DNA from 2 places in the Leifsonia sp. A12D58 genome. Region 2 is predicted to be linked to the other one. Evidence: predicted binding sites of a transcription regulator. Region 2 holds the regulator's gene; the other holds the start of a gene.

Region 1 (6,009 bases), on a different contig from region 2:
CTCTCCGGCGGGCAGCGCAAGCTGCTTGAAATGGCCAGGGCGCTGATGAGCGACCCGACACTGGTGATGCTCGATGAGCCGATGGCGGGCGTGAACCCGGCGCTCACGCAGTCGCTGCTCGATCACATCCTGAATTTGAAGGCCGAGGGCATGACCGTGCTCTTCGTCGAGCACGACATGCACATGGTGCGGCACATCGCTGACTGGGTTGTCGTGATGGCAGAGGGTCGCGTCGTTGCAGAGGGCGACCCGCACACTGTCATGCAGAACCCGGCAGTTATCGATGCCTACCTCGGACAGCACCACGATGAAGACCTCGGCTCGGATGACACCGAGCACGTTGTAGCGATTAAGGAGCTCCTCGATGACGTTCTCTAGCCCTGTGGTCAGCGAGCCCATCGTTGAGACGCGCGTGCCGGTCGTTGACGTGAAAGCCGTCACCGCCGGCTACCTGCCGGGGGTCAACATCCTGAACGATTGCTCGCTCACGGCCTACGACGGCGAGCTCATCGGCATCATCGGCCCGAACGGAGCCGGTAAGTCGACGCTGCTGAAGTCGATCTTCGGACAGGTCAAGGTGCGAGCAGGTGAGATCCTGCTGCGCGGTGAAGACATCACGAACCTCAAGGCGAACAAGCTGGTCTCCAAGGGCGTTGGTTTTGTGCCGCAGACCAACAACGTCTTTCCGACGCTCACGATCCAGGAGAACCTGGAAATGGGAATGTTCCAGAAGCCCAAGGGTCTCGACGAGCGACTTGAATTCGTCACCGAGATCTTTCCAGAGCTGAAGAAGCGTCTCGGGCAGCGCGCCGGCTCACTCTCCGGCGGCGAGCGCCAGATGGTTGCTATGTCGCGAGCGCTCATGATGGGACCGCACGTGCTGCTCCTTGACGAGCCGTCTGCCGGACTCTCCCCCGTGCGTCAGGACGAAGCGTTCCTGCGCGTGAAGGAGATCAATAAGGCCGGCGTCACCACGATTATGGTCGAGCAGAATGCCAGGCGCTGCCTGCAGATCTGTGACCGAGGCTACGTTCTCGACCAGGGCACAGATGCCTACACGGGTACCGGACGTGAGCTGTTGAAAGACCCCAAGGTCATCGGTCTCTACCTCGGCACTCTCGGCCAGGACTGATTCCGAACGCGCTGCACGCAGCGGGGAGCACGCGATTGCGTGCTCCCCGCTGCTTTTTTGTGTGCCGGGGTGCTGGGGTTGCTGGGGTTGCCACCTCCCCCGATGCATAACTCCTGCAATTTGCGGCCGCACACGGCACGGCCCCTGATTTTCCGGGCGCCCAGATCGCCCGGCGGCCAACCAGCAGGAGTTATGCAACACCCAGCTGCCCCCTGCTGCCCACCGACTACGTGATGAATGGCCGTCCGTGCACAACTCCTTCAGGCCGTGCATAACTCCTGCAATTTGCGGCCGCACACGCCACGGCCCCTGATTTTCCGGGCGCCCAGATCGCCCGGCGGACAACCAGCAGGAGTTATACAACACCCAGCTGCCCCCTGCTGCCCCTGCTGCCCACCGACTACGTGACGAATGGCCGTGCACAACTCCTTCAGGCCGTGCATAACTCCTGCAATTTGCGGCCGCACACGGCACGGCCCCTGATTTTCCGGGCGCCCACATCGCCCGGCGGGCAACCAGCAGGAGTTATGCAACAAAAAGCGGGCCAAGGAACAAGCAACGGGCCAGGGAACAAAGAAGGGCCCCGACCGAAGCCGGGGCCCTTCACACGCGGTGCTAATTAGTTGATGCGCTTGTACGTGTTGTCTGCGTTGTACTGGTAGATACCGATGGTTGCTTCGGTCGGGTCACCGTTCTCGTCGAACGTGACCGGGCCGGAGTAGCCGTCGTAGTCGATCTGCTCGCCCTTCTTGAGCAGCTCTGCACCGCTCTTGAAGTCGGTGACCTTCGTGCCGTCACCGGTTCCACCGGAGACCTGACGGAGGTAGTCAGCGATCGACGTGCCAGCAGTGTCATTCGCTGCGTATGCAGCGAGTGCGATGAGAGTGACGGCGTCGTATGACTCAGCTGCGTAGCTGTAGTCGGTCAGCGTCGGGTCGATCTCCTTGAGGCGGTCGGTGAAGTCACCGAGCGTGGCGGTGTCGAGACCCGGCAGGGTGCCCTTCGAGCCGGTGATGAGACCGGGCGCGAAGTCAGCCGAGTAGTCGGCGAGGTTGCCATCGACGAAGTAGAGCTTGTCGCCAGGGAAGCCGGTTCCGACGAGCGCCGGAGTGATGACCTTGGCCTGGTCGAACGTGATCAGTGCGATCGCGTCCGGGTTGGCTGCCGTCACCTCAGAGATCTGCGACGCGAAGTTGGAGTCACCTTCGTTGAACAGCGACGTCGCGACGACCTTGCCGCCAGCACCTTCGAACGCAGTCGTGACTGACTCGGCCAGGCCGGTTCCGTACGAGTCGTTCAGCACGATAAGGCCAAGGGTCGAGTTACCATCTTCAGCGATCAGGTTACCGAGCACCTCGCCCTGCAGCACGTCAGACGGCGCTGTACGCCAGTACAGGCCCTTGTCTGGGTAGTCAGTGAAGTCTGCCGAGGTGTTTGCCGGCGAGAACTGTACGACGCCAGCGCCGACGATCTGGTCGATCACGGTCTTGGAGACACCGGAGGATGCTGCACCGACGATGGCTGAGACCTTCTGCGACAGAAGGTCGGTCACCGACACGGTTGCGGTATCGGTCGTGGTGTCACCCGAGTCACGCAGGATCGCCTCAATGTCGATGCCGAGTCCGGCGTCCTGGATATCCTGAACTGCCAGCTTGACGCCGGCTTCTTCGGGCGGCCCGAGGAAGGCGAGAGCGCCACTCTGGGGAAGGATGGTGCCGATCTTCAGACTGAGATCGCGGTCGCCGGCATCGATCTGGTTTGCGTCGCCGCTTGCAGCCGGGCTACTGGTGTCGGCCGGGGTGTCTGCCGAACCGTTGCTGCATCCAGTGAGCAGGAGTGCGCTGACGCCGACCATGGCGATACCAGTGACTACTGCCCGAACTGAGCGGGAGGCCGAGGCCTTCGCGAATACGCTCATGTTGCTCCTTGGGACTAGGAATACTTAAAGAACACAGCAACCGACTGGCTACCGTCCTGTCACAGTATTGACAGGAACCACCTGAAACAAGACAACCGTGTAACAACCGTGTAAACCGACCCAAATCGTTACGATTTATCATCTGATCGCGGATTCTCTCTCACACCAGACGGTGAGCGGCCCGGTTGTCCCCCTAGACCGGCTCGAGGGTTGCTCGCCGCGGTGCTCGTCCGGCGACAACCATGTCGATAGTGAGCATGACCAGGGCCACCCAAACCAGGCCGAAACCTACCCAACGTTCGACCGGCATCGCTTCGTGTAGTACCACCACGCCCACGAGCAGTTGCAGCACGGGTGCGAAGTACTGGATCAGGCCCATCGTGGTGAGCGGAAGCCGCCTGGCCGCCGCAGCGAAAAAGAGCAGCGGCACGGCCGTAACGACACCGAGTGTCACCAGGCCAAGCGTGTGCCCCGGCGAGATGGTGCCGAATGTCAGCCCGGACAGTGCGGCTACGACGATCAACTGGATGATGGCGATCGGTGCCAGCCAGGCAGTCTCCAGCGTCAATCCGGTTACGGCATCCACATCGTTGCCGACCTTCTTCTTGATCAAGCCGTAGAAGCCGAACGAAAAAGCGAGGATCAGCGAGATCCACGGCACAGCACCGTAGCCGACGGTGAGTACTCCCACCGCCACCACACTGATACCGACTGCAAGCCATTGCATGAAGCGAAGCCGCTCCCGCAAGACGAGCACGCCGAGAAAGATCGTGACGATCGGGTTGATGAAGTACCCGAGAGCGGCTTCGACCACGTGTCCGCTGACCGCCGCAAACACATACGTCTGCCAGTTGACGTAGATGAAGACGCCCGCGAGTCCCATCGTCAGCACCACCCGTGGCTTCTTCAGCACCGCGGTGAGCGCACGCCACTTGCGAGTGACGGTGATGACCAGCGCGCAGAACAGCAGGGAGAACAGAACGCGCCACGCAACGATCTCGAACGCATTCGTCGGTACGAGCAACAGGAAATACAGCGGCAGCATGCCCCACAGCACATAGGCCGAGACGGCGTAGATGAGGCCCTTGCTGTTTTCACTGCGGTCGACCCGTACGGGAGCGGGGGTTACCACTGGTTCTGCTGACATCTGCCAATCCTAGGGCCGGTAGAAACCAGCCTCGCAGAAAAAGATCGGGCCCCGGATAGCGATGCTATCCGGGGCCCGATGATGAAGCGTAAAACTAGCGAACTACCACTGCGAGAACATCGCGAGCCGAGAGAACGAGGAGGTCTTCTCCGCCGAACTTGACCTCGGTTCCGCCGTACTTGGAGTAGATAACCTTGTCGCCGACTGCGACGTCGAGCGGGATGCGGTTGCCGTTGTCGTCGATGCGGCCGGGGCCTACTGCAACAACTTCACCCTCCTGGGGCTTCTCCTTGGCAGTGTCAGGAATGACAAGACCTGAAGCAGTAGTCTGCTCTGCCTCGACCTGCTTGATGACGATGCGATCCTCGAGCGGCTTGATGGAGACCGACACGGTTGACCTCTTTCTTAACTAAGACATAGGGTTGGCAGACTCACGTCGAGAGTGCTAATTCGAGTTTAGGGCGCATCTGGCACTCACGCAACGTGAGTGCCAGACAATGACGGCACCGGCATCGGTGCTACCGTGACGTAATGGATCGCTCAGAGCTCGTCGAGCTGTTATCACCAGAGGGCCTGCGGCTTCTCGATTCCCTTCCCGCGTATGAGTCGAGTGCAGATGTTGTGCGACTTGTCGCCGATCTGCGAAAGGCCGGCCACTCTCCCGGGCTGGTAGCCGCGGTGCTCACCCAGTCGAAACTGCGCGCAAAGGCCCAGGGCAAGTTTGGTGAATTCGCCGCGCGGATGCTGTTCACCGAGGCGGGCCTGGAGCAGGCCACCCGGCTTCGAGTCGCAGCCTTGCACGCTGGCCGCTTTGCCGGAGCAGGCCTGCACAAAGTCGCAGATCTCGGATGCGGTATCGGCGGCGACGCGATGGCGATGTCCGCCATGGACCTCGCAGTGACGGCCGTCGACACCGACGAGATTACCGCCACAGTCGCGAGTTTCAACCTTGCTCCGTTTTCCCAGGCGCACGTCGAGCAGGCAAACGCAGAGACATTCGACCTGACCGGCTTCGACGGCGCCTGGTTTGACCCCGCCCGTCGAACCGCAGGCCATGGCAACACATCCCGGTTGACGCGGCCAGAGGACTACTCCCCCTCGCTCGACTACGTCTTCGGTCTGGCCAACACACTCCCGCTCGGCGTGAAGCTCGGCCCAGGCCATGACCGCGACGCGATCCCAGTGGATGCCGAGGCCCAATGGGTCTCCGTCGACGGCCAGCTTGTCGAGATGGCCCTCTGGTTCGGTGTTCTCGCACGAGAGAACATCCGCCGCTCGGCGCTCGTCCTCACCGCAGGTGGGGTCGCCGAGCTCAACGCGGCCGCAGATACCGAAGATGTCGATGTTGCACCACTTGGGCAGTACGTCTACGAACCTGATGGCGCCGTTATCCGCGCGCGCCTCATCGGCGACCTGGCCCGCTCGGTCGATGCGGGGATGCTGAGTGAGGGCATCGCGTACTTCACCTCTGACACCCTGGCCGATTCACCGTTCGCCACGGCATTCCGGGTGATCGATGAGCTGCCCTTCGACGAGAAGAAGCTGAAGCAGGCGCTGAAGGCACGCGGGATCGGCACTCTTGAGATCAAGAAGCGCGGTGTGGATGTCGATCCGGCAACGCTCCGTACCCGTCTGCGTCTGACAGGCACAGCGTCGGGAACCCTCATCATGACGCGGGTCGGTGGAAAGCGCACTGCCCTGTTGGTCGAACGCGTGGCGCGTCCTGCGGCTTCTACAGTCTCGGAAAAATGACGGCGATCAGCACGATCCAGCCGACGCTGAGCACCAGGCCGATGGCGCCCGTCAGAAACC
Region 2 (6,009 bases):
GCGGGTCCGGCGGTCGATGTGCGCAGCACGGTGTCGCCCAGGCGCACCTGGGTCGCGCCGGCAGCTTCGAGCTGGGCCAGCTCCGATGGCGCGATGCCGCCTTCGGGTCCGACGACGAGAACGATGTCGCGCTCGGCCTCGCCCTGCGTACCAGCCGCAGTCGCGTCGAACTGGGTCAGGCGAGCGGATGCCGTCGGGTCGAGCAACAGCATCCGTGTCTCGCCGGCCAGCTTCACCAACTGCTTCGTCGTCGTCAGATCTTCAACGACGGGAAGCCACGGCCGAATCGACTGCTTGCTGGCTTCACGCACGATGGTTGCCCAGCGCTCACGCCCCTTGGCGATCTTGGCGCCCTCCCAACGGGAGATAGAGCGTGCGGCGATCCACGGAATCACGCCGTCGACGCCGAGCTCTGTCGCTGCCTGGATGGCCATCTCGTCGCGATCGCCCTTGGCAAGGGCTTGAACCAGACGGATGCGCGGGGTCGCCGCAGCGTGCAGCGTCGCCTCGTCGACACGAAGCGTCAGCTCGCCGGGCTCGGCGGTGACGACGGTGCCTGAGACGATCAGACCGTGCCCGTTTCCGAGCAGCAATGACTCGCCGGGGCGTACACGGCTGACGGTGACTGCATGCTTGGCTTCGCTGCCGCCGATGCTTACGAGCGCGCCAGGCGCACACGCATCAGGCTGGAGCGACTCGTCCAGGTAGAAATGGGCCATCGACGCGCCTAGCCGAGGAAGCGATCGCGCAGTTTGGCGAAGAGTCCCTGCTGGAACTGGCTGAGCTCAGGGGCGTGCCCCTTGTGCCTGGCCGCGAACTGCTGAATGAGCTCTTTCTCCTTGTGGTCAAGCTTCGTCGGTGTGACAACCTGGATGCCGATCTTGAGATCGCCCCGGCCGCTGCCACGCAGCTTGGTCACGCCACGGTCCTTGACCGTGATGATCTCTGCACTCTGCGTTCCCGGCTTCAACTCGACCTCGAGGTCACCATCGAGACCCTTGATCGTTGCGGTCGTCCCGAGGATTGCATCGGCCATCTGCACTTCGAGCGTGCACAGCAGGTCGTCGCCGTTGCGGCTGAAGACGTCGTTGTGGCGCACCTTGATCTCAAGGTAGAGGTCACCGTTGGGTCCGCCGGCAGGTCCGGCTTCGCCGCTGCCCGGCATCTGCAGGCGCAGGCCGGTGTCGACACCTGCGGGGATGTCGACGGCAACAGTGCGGCGGGCGCGGACGCGGCCCTGACCCTGGCAAGTCACGCAGGGCGTGGCGATGATGGTGCCGTAGCCTCGGCAGGTGCCACAGGGGCTTGACGTCATCACGTTACCGAGCAACGAACGAACCGCGCGCTGGATGCTGCCGGTTCCGTGGCAGATGTCGCAGGTGACCGGCGAGGTACCCGGCTGGCAGCAGCTGCCGTTGCAGGTCTCACAGACGATGGCCGTGTCGACCTCGAGATCGCGGTGGGTGCCGAAGATGACCTCGTCGAGGTCGATTTCGACGCGGATGAGTGCATCCTGGCCGCGTTCGCGACGCGAGCGGGGTCCGCGACCGCCACCTCCACCGCCTCCACCGAAGAACGTCTCGAAGATGTCCCCGAAGTTACCGAAGTTACCGCTGTCGAATCCGCCACCGCCCTGGCCACCCATGTCGTACTGCTGGCGCTGCTTGGGGTCGCTCAGTACGTCGTAGGCGTGTGTGACGAGCTTGAACTGTTCAGAGGCCTCTGCGCCGGGGTTCACATCGGGGTGCAGCTGTCTGGCCAGGCGTCGGTATGCCTTCTTGATCTCGTCGATCGTTGCGTCTTTTGAAACGCCCAGGACTTCGTAGTGGTCAGCCAAAAGCGGCTCTCCTTGTTGATCTGTCGTACGGGAAAATTGGAAATGAAAAGCTAGTTCTCGCCGAGGTGGCGAGAGAGGTATCGGGCAACGGCGCGAACCGCAGCCATGTTGTTCGAGTAGTCCATGCGGGTCGGGCCGAGCACACCGAGCCTGGCGAGGTCGCCGCCCGACGAGGTATATCCGCTCGTCAGCACCGAGGTCTCCCCGAGGCCGAACGATGCGTTCTCGCGCCCAATGCTCACAGACACACCATGCTGGTCTGATGCCATCTCGCCGAAGAGACGAAGAAGGACGACCTGCTCCTCGATTGCCTCGAGTACCGGGAAGATACTGCCGCTGAAGTCTTCTTCGGTGCGCACCAGGTTTGCAGCGCCAGCCATCACGAGGCGGTCGTGGCGGTTGGCCCCGACCTGTTCGATCAGAGTGGCGACGATCGGGTCAAGCAGGTCGCGCACAGGAACGGGACCGAGGCTCTCGGCCTCTCGCAGCGCGTTTGCCGCCTCGGCCATGCTCAGTCCGCCGACTGCGTGGTTGAGAGCAGACCTGACCATGCTGAGCTGCTCTTCATCCACCACGCGCGGCAGATCAATGACGCGCTGCTCAACTCGGCCCGAATCGGTGATCAAGACAGACAGCACCCGGCGGTCGGTGAGCGGAACCAGTTCGATGTGGCGCACTCTGGCGCGAGACAAGGACGGGTACTGAACCAGGGCAACCTGGTTCGTGAGCTGGGACAGCAGGCGAACACTGCGGGCGAGTACCTCATCGAGGTCGGATGACTGACCGAGGAAAGTTTCAATTGCCGTGCGTGCAGCGGGCGACAACGGCCTCACATTGGCCAGGTGATCGACGAACAGCCTGTAGCCCTTGTCGGTGGGGATCCGGCCCGACGAGGTATGGGGCGCTGCGATGAGTTCTTCCTCTTCAAGCAGGGCCATGTCGTTGCGGATGGTCGCGGCTGAAACACCGAAGGAGTGACGGTCGACGATCGATTTCGATCCAACCGGCTCGCGTGACGCGACGTAGTCCTGGACAATCACCCGCAGGACTTCAAGGCTGCGTTCGGACACCATTCAGCTACAGCCTCCCTCTTCACTCGGCACGCGTACAAGCATTAGCACTCGCATTGACTGAGTGCTAATCATATCGCGTCAACCTGAGGCTTCTTTGATTGCCATGGGGAGTTTCACGGCAGTAGCGTTGACTGTTACAGCGCGTTGCGTGTCCACGTATCCGCCTGAAGGGCATTGATCATGACTGATCCACATGCACAGACTCCCCCTGATCCAAGCGATGGCGCCGGGCAACGAGACGCCAATCCGCAGGCCGCACGCGATTACGGGCAGCCACCCTCGACTCCGCCGGCACCGCTCTCGGCAATGGATGACAAACAGTGGGCATCATTTGCACACCTGGGCGGCATCCTGGGGTTTCTGCCGTCGCTCATCATCTGGCTGGTGTTCAGGGACCGCGGTTCGTTCACCAACGTTGAGGCTAAAGAAGCCCTGAACTTTCAAATCACCCTGGGGATCGGGTATGTCGTGATCTACATCGCCACCTTCGTTCTTGGCGTCATCACGTTCGGTCTGCTCTCGTTCCTCAGCAACCTCATCTGGGTGCTGTGGATCATCGGCGTGGTCTTCTCAATCCTCGGCTTCATGAAGGCGAAAGACGGTTTCCACTATCGCTATCCGTTCGCCATCCGCTTCATTAGTTGAGCGGCTCACGGTGAGCTGTCGCCCGCTTTGCCTGCAGGCCGCTCACCTGGACAAAAACTAAACACTCGCACAGCCGCGATGCGCGACATCGTTCCAGTGGCTACTGTGATCACTGCACGTCATCTCATCGTCCTCAGCCCGCGCGATTCAAGCGCCAGAAAGGAATCATCATGTCTGACGCACCTCCCCCTCCTGCCAGCCCGTACCAGGGTCCCAGCCAGCTCAGCCCCGCTGACGAGAAGCTCTGGGCGACGCTCGTACACATCGGTGGCATCTTCTTCGAGTTGCTGCCCGCACTGATCGGCTACCTCGTCCTGAAGGATCGTGGCCCGTTCATCCGCCAGCACACCGCTGCGGCGCTGAACTTCCAGATCACAATGCTGATCGGCTACATCATCGGGGCCATCCTGTCGCTCATCGTGATCGGCTTCCTGATCATGTTCGCCGTGTGGGTAGTTACAATCATCTTCAGCATCCTGGCTGCCGTCGCAGCCAACAAGGGCGAAACGTACGTCTACCCGCTGTCAATCAAGTTCGTGAGCTAGTCACGTCACTTCGCGTCAGCGAACAGAACCGCCTGCCAGGCTTGTCCTTGGCAGGCGGTTCTGCGTTAAGCGCAGGTCTTCACCAGTCGATCAGTTGAGCGTGTTGAGCGTGTTGAGCGTGGTCTCACCGTGGCGAATTCCGCGACCGCCGCAAAATGGGCGCGGGATATTGCGGCTGGCGCGCGAAAAAGCCCGCGCCAGCCGGAATATTGCGCGCCCAGCTGATGTGAAAGCTCACCCACCGACCAATGCATCGCGCCAGACACCAACCGGGGTTGACCATTCCTGATGCCAGATGAACTCTAGGGGCATGGACACCCCAGGCAATCAGGCGACAGAGGCATGCCCCACCGCGACCTCCCCCACGTTTCACTCGAGAGGCCCACTCAGTCAACGACTCCTCATCGCTCTGGCTGGCCGCCCGTCGGCCGAAGCCCCCGAGCTGGCCGACTATCTGGGCGACATAGAACGCTCATTGGCAACCACTGCCGATGTTCTTCGGGACGGTGATCTGCAACTCACGCTCTTCATGCTCTACGGGCTGTTCTACGGAGACGTCGGCGATGTCGAAGACGGATGGGAGTGGCATCCGGTGACCCTCGCTGCACGCGCTGCTATCGAGGAGAGGTTCGAGCGGGAGTTGCGCGAACGCGTGCAGGTTCCATCGCTGCCGGCGACAGAGGCCGAAGCTGTTGCGGCCGCCCTGTTTCGTCTGACCGGCAAGGAGTCGGGGCCAAGCCTCGCGCGCTTCATTGCCCAGCGGGCGACAGCGAACCAGCTGGTGGAGTACGTGATCCATCGTTCCGTCTACACGCTCAAGGAGGCCGACCCGCACTCGTGGGCTATACCGCGCCTCACCGGCAGGCCAAAGGCAGCCCTCGTGGAGATTCAGGCTGATGAGTATGGCGGTGGTCGAGCCGATCGGATGCATTCAGTGATCTTCGCCCGCACCATGAGAGGACTTGGACTTGATTCTCGCTACGGGCAGTACGTCGACCAGGTGTCCGCGCTGACGCTGGCGTCGATGAACATGATGTCGATGTTCGGTCTCAATCGTCGTCTGCGCGGCGCTATCGCCGGACACTTGGCTGCGTTCGAGATGACCTCGTCAATTCCGAACCGTCTCATCGGCAACGGCTTCCGTCGACTGGGTTTTGGTTCTGACGTCACTGACTACTTCGACGAGCACGTTGAAGCGGATGCCGTGCACGAGCAGATTGCCGCTCGCGACCTCGCCGGGTGTCTAGCCGAGGATGAGCCAGCCCTCCTGGCCGACATCTTCTTCGGCGCGAGTGCCTGCCTGGCTGTCGACGGGCTGGCAGGGCAGGAAGTCCTAGCGGCATGGACCTCAGGGCGTTCCTCCCTGCGTGTTCCGCTCACCCCGCTGGCCGCTGCCGCATCTACTCTCACTCCCTCGATACCGTGAACGCGCCCCTGCGTGCCGACTACGTGCTGCCGCTGCTCTGGCGGGATGACAGCGGAACAGACGAGCTCACCGACTACCTGCGCACACTCAGCGGATGGATCGCCGTCACCGTCGTTGACGGGTCGCCCGGCGGCATGTTCGACGACCACCACGGCCGGTGGTCTGGGTTCGTTCGGCACGTTCGTCCTAACCCGTGGCCAGGCAACAATGGCAAGGTCGCCGGTGTCATGACTGGCCTGTTTCTGGTTGACGGTGACCGCGTGGTCATCGCCGACGACGACGTGCGTTACGACCTGCCTGCTCTCAGCCGAATCGTCATCGCGCTGGACAACGCCGACGTGGTGCGCCCCCAGAACTACTTCACCAGCCTGCCCTGGCATGCCCGCTGGGATACCGGGCGCACACTCATGAACCGTGCGCTCGGCGCCGACTACCCCGGCACTCTCGCCGTGCGGCGGGAGCTCATTCTGGCGGTCGGTGGAT

The links. Region 2 encodes HrcA, which represses chaperone genes, less so after heat shock. Its sites were predicted from a motif close to TTNGCACTCGNNNNNNNCGAGTGCNAA; they were not measured.
Region 1: a site for HrcA is predicted at 4,665-4,691, ahead of groES (co-chaperone GroES). Genes of this name have one in related genera too.

What each region holds. Positions count from the first base shown of each region.
Region 1 is NZ_JBLJAT010000001.1:64,410-70,418, reverse strand. It holds gene ACMT3I_RS00385 (ABC transporter ATP-binding protein) at 1-378, shown strand, start outside; gene ACMT3I_RS00380 (ABC transporter ATP-binding protein) at 365-1,132, shown strand; gene ACMT3I_RS00375 (ABC transporter substrate-binding protein) at 1,752-3,050, opposite strand; gene rarD (EamA family transporter RarD) at 3,244-4,197, opposite strand; gene groES (co-chaperone GroES) at 4,292-4,588, opposite strand; gene ACMT3I_RS00360 (THUMP-like domain-containing protein) at 4,729-5,949, shown strand; gene ACMT3I_RS00355 (hypothetical protein) at 5,930-6,009, opposite strand, start outside.
Region 2 is NZ_JBLJAT010000002.1:178,070-184,078, forward strand. It holds gene ACMT3I_RS06690 (16S rRNA (uracil(1498)-N(3))-methyltransferase) at 1-719, opposite strand, end outside; gene dnaJ (molecular chaperone DnaJ) at 728-1,837, opposite strand; gene hrcA (heat-inducible transcriptional repressor HrcA) at 1,888-2,910, opposite strand; gene ACMT3I_RS06705 (DUF4870 domain-containing protein) at 3,091-3,555, shown strand; gene ACMT3I_RS06710 (DUF4870 domain-containing protein) at 3,726-4,100, shown strand; gene ACMT3I_RS06715 (iron-containing redox enzyme family protein) at 4,411-5,526, shown strand; gene ACMT3I_RS06720 (glycosyltransferase) at 5,523-6,009, shown strand, end outside.